3 regions of the Paenibacillus sp. FSL H3-0469 genome follow, and region 2 is predicted to be linked to each of the others. Evidence: riboswitches for the same ligand, from Rfam matches in the RefSeq annotation. Region 2 holds a riboswitch; each other region holds the start of a gene.
The links. Region 2 has a riboswitch for cyclic di-GMP ahead of NSS83_RS22275 (choice-of-anchor A family protein). Riboswitches for the same ligand answer to the same signal wherever they lie in the genome.
Positions count from the first base shown of each region.

Region 1: another riboswitch for cyclic di-GMP. It lies ahead of NSS83_RS21815 (anti-repressor SinI family protein); the one in region 2 lies ahead of NSS83_RS22275 (choice-of-anchor A family protein).
Region 3: another riboswitch for cyclic di-GMP. It lies ahead of NSS83_RS07750 (thiamine pyrophosphate-binding protein); the one in region 2 lies ahead of NSS83_RS22275 (choice-of-anchor A family protein).

Region 1 is NZ_CP150302.1:4,944,584-4,947,865, forward strand. Features, by position in the region: gene NSS83_RS21810 (2-oxoglutarate dehydrogenase E1 component) at 1-1,072, opposite strand, end outside; cyclic di-GMP riboswitch class I at 1,622-1,725, shown strand; gene NSS83_RS21815 (anti-repressor SinI family protein) at 1,760-1,903, shown strand; gene NSS83_RS21820 (helix-turn-helix domain-containing protein) at 2,049-2,381, opposite strand; gene NSS83_RS21825 (TasA family protein) at 2,644-3,234, opposite strand; gene NSS83_RS21830 (TasA family protein) at 3,274-3,282, opposite strand, start outside.
Region 2 is NZ_CP150302.1:5,051,105-5,054,386, forward strand. Features, by position in the region: gene NSS83_RS22270 (hypothetical protein) at 167-544, opposite strand; cyclic di-GMP riboswitch class I at 1,293-1,386, shown strand; gene NSS83_RS22275 (choice-of-anchor A family protein) at 1,469-3,282, shown strand, end outside.
Region 3 is NZ_CP150302.1:1,743,931-1,747,212, reverse strand. Features, by position in the region: gene NSS83_RS07750 (thiamine pyrophosphate-binding protein) at 1-1,528, opposite strand, end outside; cyclic di-GMP riboswitch class I at 1,645-1,741, opposite strand; gene NSS83_RS07745 (methyl-accepting chemotaxis protein) at 2,244-3,282, opposite strand, start outside.

The DNA.
Region 1 (3,282 bases), 110 kb from region 2:
CCATAGCCTTGCTTGTGTTCAGCTTAGGCAGTCCCGGAGCGTTGCGCTCTTCCTGTGCGGCGCGGGTGAAGCCCTCGACGACAGGATTGACGAATTCAAGATGGCTCGGGTTATTGGCCAGCGTGATCCGGGTGCGAACGGTCTCGCCTTCGCGGACGGCACGGTCAGCCCCGAGATGGTACTTCACATCACCGCTCCAGCCGTAGGTCACGCCCATGGAGCCTTCCGAAGGGAACAGCTCCTTGTTCGGCGAGTGATGGAATTCCGAGAAAATAATATCATAAGGCTTGCCCAGAATATGAGCCAGCACATTAAGTCTTCCGCGGTGGGCCATGCCCATCAGGATATGCTCTGCGCCGTCATGCGCGGCGGCCCGCACAATCTCATCCAGCATCGGCACGAGGGCATCATTGCCCTCCAGGCTGAAGCGCTTTTGGCCGACGAAGGTCTTGTGCAGGAAGGTCTCGAAGTGCTCCACCTGAACCAGCCGCTTCAGCAGCTCTTTGCGCTCTGTATTATTCAGCGGGGCAGGGGAGGTCATCGATTCCGCCTGGCTGTTGAGCCAGCGCAGCTCGCGTTCATCATGTACATGCCCGAATTCGTAGGCAATGGTCTGGGTATAGGCCTGGCGCATTCTGTGGACGGCATCCATCGCGGTATGCACATCCGCAGGGGCATTATCCCAGATCAGCGAAGCAGGCAGAGCATTAAGATCCTCGCGGGTAAGCTCGTAGGTCTCCAGCTCCAGCCATTTGGCCATCGGGTTCGTGCTGCGCTCCAGCGGGTCAATGTCTGCGGCCATATGGCCGTATATCCGAATATTGGCGATCAGCTTCGAGGCCTTAACAGCCTTCTTGAGCCACTGCGCATCTGCTGATACGGCAGGGCTCGGAGCCCTCTCGGCATCGGGTGCCAGCGGAGGGGGGCCGGATACGGTGAAGAGATCACGGTAATGTTGTTCAACAGAAGAGGGGTCCTTGACAAATTGCTCATATCTTTCTTGGATGTAGCCCAGGTTGGGGCCGTAATATTTGCTCCATACTGTGTCGTTATAGGGCTCTTTGACTGCCATGAATAGGTCCTCCTAACGGATAAACTCCACGCGAGGCATCCAGTGTGCCACTTGGCGGAGCTGCAAATGTTTGCGGTTTCATTCTCACCTTATTGTGCTACTTTCCGGCGGGGTAATCAATTCATACTTTCGGTCAATCCGTTCGCAATTTGGCATGATTCATTACAGTATTCATACGGAACTATCATAAATAAGCAAAATTCCCCTCCGCTTCTTTTGCTTTTGTTAATTCTTAAGTGCTATCTAACTATAAATTCCTATCACAGTCCGTCATCTATACAAATGGGTAATTGTCTCTATACGAGGTTGCGCGCAGCGGTAAGGCGGAGCAGTTAGAGTTCCCTTTAGTATATTTAAACTATTAGCTAGGGTTTGAACTTGGGACTGGAAATATTTATACAAGACGCTGGCAATTTCAGCTAAGTTTCCTCACATTTTATCATAAAAAAATTCCAGAAAACGACACACTAATCGCGCATGATCTTGTATAATGTTATTGCGGAGAACGGTTTCATCGATTCTTGCCAGATCCTTTCATGATGGAGAGGGTCCAGTTAAAGGTAAACCTGCCGAAAGACAGGGGCACAAAGTCTCGGATCTAAAGTAGAGATACTACAAAGTAGCAATACTACTATGATGGCCGGACTGCCTGGGGACGCGAAAATTCTAGGAGGAGATTTCTTGGATATGTCCAACCAGGGGAATGACGAGCTGCAGGCAGTAGATCTGGATTTAGAATGGGTGCACTTGCTGATGTCTGCCAAGCAGGCGGGGATCGCGGCGGAGGAGATCCGCCGGTTTCTAAGTGAGAAGGCGCTCCAGGCGATGTAAGGCGGTCATCATTGTTCGGATACATACAGAAAAGGCACAGCGTCCGGTACGCTGTGCCTTTTCTGTATGCCGCTTGAAAGCATGCCTTCGCCGAAGGCGGCCTCCCTGCCGTGCGGAGTCTTCCCTGTGACATACAATGCTGTGTTTAGTTGTCCTTTTGTTCCATGCGCCATTTCTGGTAATCGAGGAATTCCTTGAATTCACGTTTGCTTATACCGGAGGCCATAGCCTCCTGAACCAGCCGGAACCATTCCCCGTCCAGGGCCTGTTCTTCCGTCTCTGCCAATCCGCCATACAGCAGTGCATGAATGGATACCTGAAGCGCGTCAGCGATTTTTTCGATGAATTGAATGGAGGGGTTGGATTGAATATTCCGTTCCACATTACTGAGGTATGATTTCGCCACATCAGCCTTATCCGCAAGCTCGGATAGCGAATAGCCCTTCTCCAGCCGGAGTTTGTGGATGCGGCTTCCCATAGTATCTGACACGATTACAACGCCCTCCGTACTTTTTTGGTAAAAGATAAGAAGTGATATGCTTCGCGCTATACCGTATCCCTATCTCTCTCGCGGAAACGGCACCGCCCGTTCATAGGAGGGACGGCAAAGCCGTTTTCACTTGTCAGTATAACAAAAAACCGCAAATCGGACAAAATCATTGAGCCGGCAGCCTGTAGAAAAGAAAATAGCACACCCGGCCCGGTTGGGGAAGGATGTGCTGTCTTGATGGATTCCTGATCTACTTGGCTTCTCCCACTCCTTGAAGAGCATCGAAGGTCCAGTTCAGAGCTAAGCCGTCACCCTGAAAAATGTTCTGATCGAGCGTATTGTCCACGAACTCGAAGGCGATCTTAAAGGTCTTGGAACCGGCTGCGGCAATCCCTCCCGGCAGGATACCTGCTGCTACGAGATCGTAGCTTGGGGTGTTCTTCAGATCCTTCAGGGAGATCTCGGACAGCACATGACCGCTTAGTGAACCGCCGGTGTACGAATTATCCAGGAGCTTGACCTTGAAGTGGTCTCCGAGATCCTGGCCCGCATTGTCGCCCTTGGCATCGGTTACGGTGTATGTGGTAGCGAGCTTGAGGAATTTGATATCCAGTGTGCCGTCATTGGACAAGGTAAAGGTGCGGACGGTGTAGTCTCCCGGCTTCAGATTCGTCAGCGCTACCGGAGTATTGAAGGAGGAGCCGAGCTTCAGCGTACCTGCGGCGAAGGTTGCGGTGCTTGTGGCTGTGGAGCTGAAGTAAGCGAAGGTGCCCCCGCCGATTAAAGACAAGCCCAGTGCTGCCGATGCTACGCCAAGACCCAATGTTTTTTTGATACCCATGATTGATTTCCTCCTCGAATGGTTTGTTTTGTTGGTAAATTATTTGAG
Region 2 (3,282 bases):
TGCTTTGTTTGTTTCTTGCGTTCCGGGATCAGGTGAGCCGGAGAATCCTGTATCCGGTAGCTGTGGTGGTTATATGCGGCACGTTAGGGTATTGGACGTTGTTAATGTAACCGCATCCGGGTGATCATTTCATGCAGAAGTCTGCCGCTTGCGGCAGGCTTCTTTGTTAGCTCTGCTTCGGGCCCTGCTCCGTCTTCTCCATACCCAGATATCTGCGCATATGCAGAGTGGCCTGGGCGGCAATCACATCATCCAGCAGCAGCATCCGCTCGTGATAACCCCTGCAGACGAATCTGGCTTCAACGCCCGCCTCCAGCCGCTGCTGTTCATAGACCTTCAGACCACGGGCGCGCATCCCGGCACGGGTCTCCCGCAGATCGGCAGAAGCGGCATGGACGGCCCTCTGGATCACCTCCAGATAAGGCGCAGGCGTGCGCAGCTCTGAGGATATAGCAGAAGCATCGCGCTCGAAGGCGGATAGAATAAGCGGCAGCAAAATATAGGATTTGACCAGCAGGTTATCCTGGCTCTCTGCTCTGTGCATCCCTCTCAACTCCTTGAAGAGAACGTATATTCGCATTGTAACTCACCTTTCAAAAATTAATCAATGGGTTTTATAAATTAACTTAAATAATGTGATATTTTTCACAAAAAAATAGAACGAATTATTATATATTAAAATTGAAATAATAAAGATTGAAAAATAAATCAGCTCAAAGGAGAATGGCAATGAGTCATGAAGGAAGTCTCCGCCGTGGTTTGGTATTCGGGATCATTCTAAGTGTTCCGCTATGGGTATCGATGATTGGCTGGATTCAGCTATTCGGGTCTGCCTAGGCGACATTTTATTCAAAATATATGAATTCTATTAGCAGGTGTCGTCCCTATGGGCGGCACTTTTTTTAGAGCTGACATGCCCGCAAATAGGTAAAATTGCATTGAATAGGAGCGGACAGTAAGCCGAGACGGGGTGAGACTAATAAAATAGGACAAATGCATCAAATTTTAATAATATAAATTCATATAATTATAGAGAAGAGAGATAAACGGCTGCAGCCAATTCTCTGATTTCTCGACTTTTTTCGTCGGCGGCTAAAAAGAGACTCGCCCATAAACCCTTATGGTACAAGGGTTAAATGAGGAGTCATCGCGAAAATAATTTCAAGAAATATACTGGGAATGGATTGACAATAGGGTGGGCGAGCGGATAAACTGAAATTAGTACAAAAGTAACAAATGTCATAGACTCAACAACGAATTTACATAAGCAAATCACAATTTCATACCGAAATCATGTACAAACGCAAACCGTATCGAAAGAACGGGACGCAAAGTCAGGAATCTACTGTCTCTATAAGTTGAGGCTAAGGTCGTCCGGCCGCCGTGAAGCTAACCCTTCGTGGCGGTCTTTTTTGTTGTTATAGTCGCGTGACAGATTCATAGAATAGTAACTAGGAGGTGTGGACTATTGAAAAAAAGAGTACGTAAAACAGCCGCCATCATAATGGCGGGCCTATTGACCTTATCCAGTGCCTTTACGTGGGGGACAGATGTTAGAGCAGCTTCAGGGGTACCGTATACTCCAACACCGGTTTTAGGAATCGCAGGGAATTTTAATGCTTTTATTCTCGGGGATTTTACGCAAGGCAATGATCAGATTGAAGGCCGCCTGGCAGCGGCAGGGAACATTACCCTCACCGGAGGTTACGGGGTAGCCAGAGCATACAGGGATGCTGCGCCGACGGATGTACTTGTGGCCGGCAAGAATTTTGTACATTCAGGCAGTGGAGAGATCTATGGAAATGTGGTATTTGGGGATAGCTTTACCGCCAATGAGCCTGGTGTCAACATCAAAGGCGGGAAGAAAAATGCCAGCCCGATTGATTTTGCCGCCGAGCAGCAGATGCTGATCTCCCGATCTACAGAGTATGGGGCCTTGGCCGATACGAAATCGGTAGCCAATAACTATGGGACACTAACCATAAATGCGCCGGATGCCTTCAATGTTGTTCATCTGGATGCCCCGACTCTGGCAAAAACAAATAATATCCAGTTTAACATTGCCCCGAACGCTACGTTGATTATTAATATTAGCGGGTCTACAGTCAATGTGCCTAGTTTTGCAATGAATAACGGCAGAGCCAGTCAAGTGTTGTTCAACTTTTACGAGGCTTCTGAGGTGAATATCGCTTATACCTCTTTCTATGGTAGTATTCTCGCCCCCCAAGCGGATGTTCATTATGCCGGAGCAGAGCTGTACGGGACCCTGATTGCAAAATTTTTTAGCGGCGGGGTTGAGATGCACCTTGGAATGTACGAGGGAGAGGGGCCGCCGCCGAGTCCGACGCCGACCGCAACGCCGACACCTAGTCCATCACCGACACCAACGGCTACACCAACGCCGACAGTGAAACCTACACCGACAGTAACGCCAACACCGACAGTAACGCCTACACCGACAGTGAAACCAACACCGACGGTAACACCGACTCCAACAGTAACACCGACACCGACCATAAAACCATCACCTACACCTGTGTGCACTCCAACTCCAAAGCCAACGCCAACAGTGAAGCCGACGCCAACGCCAACTGTGAAGCCGACGCCAACACCAACCGTAAAGCCGACGCCAACACCAACAGTGAAGCCGACGCCAACACCGACAGTGAAGCCGACACCAACACCAACAGTGAAGCCGACACCAACGCCAACTGTGAAACCAACACCAACGCCAACAGTGAAGCCGACGCCAACACCAACTGTGAAACCAACACCAACGCCAACCGTGAAGCCGACGCCAACAGTGAAGCCGACGCCAACGCCAACAGTGAAGCCGACGCCAACACCAACCGTGAAGCCGACGCCAACACCAACAGTGAAACCGACGCCAACACCAACCGTGAAGCCGACGCCAACACCAACGGTAAAGCCGACGCCAACACCGACAGCGGTGCCAACACCAACAGTGAAGCCAACACCAACGCCAACAGTGAAGCCGACACCAACGCCAACTGTGAAACCAACACCAACGCCAACAGTGAAGCCGACGCCAACACCAACCGTGAAGCCGACGCCAACACCAACAGCCGTACCGACACCAACGCCAACGGCAGTGCCAACACCAACGCCGACAGCGGTGCCAACACCAACGCCAACGGCAGAGCCAACACCAACGCCAACGGCAGTGCCAACACCGACGCCAACAGCGTTGCCAACACCGACGCCAACAACAGTGCCAACACCGACACCGACAGCAGTACCGACACCGACGCCAACGGCAGA
Region 3 (3,282 bases), 3.3 Mb from region 2:
CCTCCTGCGTCTCACAGCGGAAGCCGGCTGCTCCCAATGATTCGGCGAATTTCACAGCATCCATCGGAACCTCGAAGATCGTACCGTCAATCCGGCCGGTCGTTTTCTCCATGCCCTTGAGCGCCATATCCAGCTGCATATTGTTCACCACGATGAAAATCACCGGAATATCCTTGCAAACGGCCGTGTTTATTTCAGCACCGAGCATCATAAAACAGCCGTCACCGGTTATACAGAAGACGGTCTCTCCGGGAGAGGCAGTCTTGGCGCCGATGGCCATGCCAATTGAATTGCCCATGCAGGCAAAGTAGGCATCAAATATGAAGCTGCCGGGCCTGCGGACATTGAACCATTTCACAGCATTGAACCCATGGCTGCCGTCATCTACGAACACGCTGCTGTTGTAGGGGATTTGTTCGCTCATCGTGCTCATTACCGAAGCCAGAGATAGTCCCGCCAGCACGGGCAGCTCGTCATTGTAATCATTGGAAATATTAATTTCATGCTTGGTGACCGCAGAGGGGTCCAGCTTCTGAAGATACAGTGCCAGGTTGTCCCTTAAGTCTCCGCCGACAGCGATGGTGGATGAGGTGAGTATTTTGCCGACAAAGGTTGGATCTACATCGAACTGGATCAGCTGCTGCGGATGATTCTCCGGCTTCAGGTTACAGATAGTCATATCGCTGAGACGGGAGCCCAGAACAATGAACAGGTCGCTGTTGTTCAGCAATTCATCGCCGTGCGGGGAGCCGCCGACGCCGACAGGACCGTGGTAGAGCGGGTGATCATAAGCTATGGCGCCTTTGCCGCCTGGAGAGGTGACTACAGGAATGTTGAAGGTTTCGGCCAGCTGCACCAGTTCCTGATGGGCCCCGGAGCGGTTGACGCCTTTACCGGCAATGATCAGAGGGCTGACGGATTGATTAATCGCCGAGATGACCCGGTCATAGTTCTGATAACTGACTAGTCCCTCGCGCTCCGGCAGAACAATCCGGCATTCCGCGAGCCGCTCTGTCTGCACATCAAACGGAATGCAGAGATGGACCGGACCTTTCCGGTCACCGAGGGCGATGGATAGGGCATGGTTGAAAATCGTGCTGAAGTGATCGCCGCGTTCAACAAGCTTGCTGAAGAGGGTGGCCGGCCGGAACATATCCGCCAAATCAGCCAGATAAGAAGTGGAATCCTGGCATTGGGGAATGCCCAGCTCCTTGATGGACTGATGGCCGGTGATGAAGAGGACGGGAAGATTATTGGCCTTGGCATGCGCTGCAGCGGTGAGAAGATTCGTTCCGCCCGGACCGGAAGTGCCGAAGGCTACCCCGAGGCTGCCGGTCTTCAGAGCATAACCGCCAGCGGCGAAGCCGGAGCTGGATTCGTGCCGGCCGGGGATGAACTCTATGCCGTAGTCAACCATTTTCAAAGCGATGGGGCAAATAGATTTGCCTATGATTCCAAAAGAATGAGTGACTCCCAGATTGTGCAATGCTTCCGCCATATAATCTGCAACTGTCTTCAGAACATCCACCCCGCATGTTGTTATTTGTATAAGTCAGCAATAGAAAACCTGTACTCAATATTGGAGCACAGGTCTGTTGCACGAATCACCATAATCAAACGCGAAACCTAAGGCGTTCACAGTTTTTCAGCAACCTGGCTGTCATGATCCCACTTCAGAAATGAGACTGTAGATCCATGGCTTTGCGTCATTCCCTTTCGGTGAATTTTGCCGGTATGCGGTTATAAATCAATCTTTGGAGAATTTTCCTTTACAATATATTCCTAGCTCCTCTTTTGTCAATAACCCCAGTGAGAAGAAACTCGGAATTTGGCGAATATTCAGGAGTTGAAATGGCTAAATATTTGGAATTTCAAACTTTTGAAAATGGTTGTCCCTGGAAGACTAAAGTCTTAAAATGCAAATGAAAATTTCGGGCCCTTATTATGGAGAGTAAGCATAAAGACTCATTACAATCCTGAGGTACTGCAAAATGTTAAGAATTCGCTAGATATACAGCATTGCAAAATTAAATGATAGGACTTAAGTAACGGATATGTGAGCTGTTGACTTATAGACAAGCTATGACAATAGAACGACTATAGTAAAGAAGTGCAAAACACATTTTTTACCCTTATGCACAATTTCAACAATTTGTGAATATTACATAACAATCTGATTTTTGCATAGAAAAAGAGACACCACCCGCAGTATTTCCGCAGGCGCGTGTCTCATTGTGCCGGAGCTAGAATTTGAAAATATGAATTGTTTTTTGCAGGTTGAAGACTGCGGAGGTCATCTTCTCTGTCTCCTCAGCCACGGATTGCAGCGCGTGAATCTGTTCGTTCATCGCTGCGGATACCTCTTCGGTCCCTGCGGCGGTCTCCTGGGTAATGGCTGAGATATTCTCGATTGCCCCGGAGATCTTGAGTGCGCTCTCCAGCATAAGGTCACTCTCTGCGGAGAAGGAAGCGATCTGCTCGGTTATGTATTGGACACTATGCACAATTTGAGCAAAGATGTTAGCCGTTTCTGTTATCATCTCATTCTGTACCTGAACTACCTCTTCGTTAATGGCGATATTATCGATGGCCTGCTTGATATCCGCTTCAATGCTGCGGACCAGTCCGAACACCTCTTTGGTGGAAGCGGTGGATTCCTCGGCCAGCTTACGGACCTCCTGGGCAACAACTGCGAATCCCCGGCCATGCTCGCCTGCGCGGGCAGCTTCAATAGAGGCATTGAGCGACAGCAGATTAGTCTGTTCGGCAATTTCGGTAATCGTCTTGGTTATCATCGTAATGCCGCGTGCGTTCTGCGATAGGGCTTCAATCGTATCCGCCACCTTCTGGGTAGCCTGGATGTTCTTGCGCATGCCTTCGGCTTGGGTATCCACCGATTGCCGTCCCTGTTCTACCAATTCCAGCGTATGTACAGACCTTCTATTCATTTCCTTGGTGGAATTCGTATAATTGGAGACCTTGATTTCGATATCCTTGATCGATTCGGTCATATCAGCGATATCCACCGAGATTTCGTTAGCACCTAGAGCCAGTTCATTGGAGGAGGAGGCCACCTGAGCCATTACAAACTTCAGGTTCTGATTCTTGTCTTCAATCCCGCGGCTGGCGTCCATAACCTGACGGGTAATCTGTGAGGCATCGGTGAGGATTTTTTTGAGCTTGTCAATCATGGTGTTGAAGGAGCGGCTAATGTCGCCCATGGAGCCATTCTCGTCGGCACGGCTGGTGAAGTCGCCTTTGGCAATCGTGTGCGTCACATTG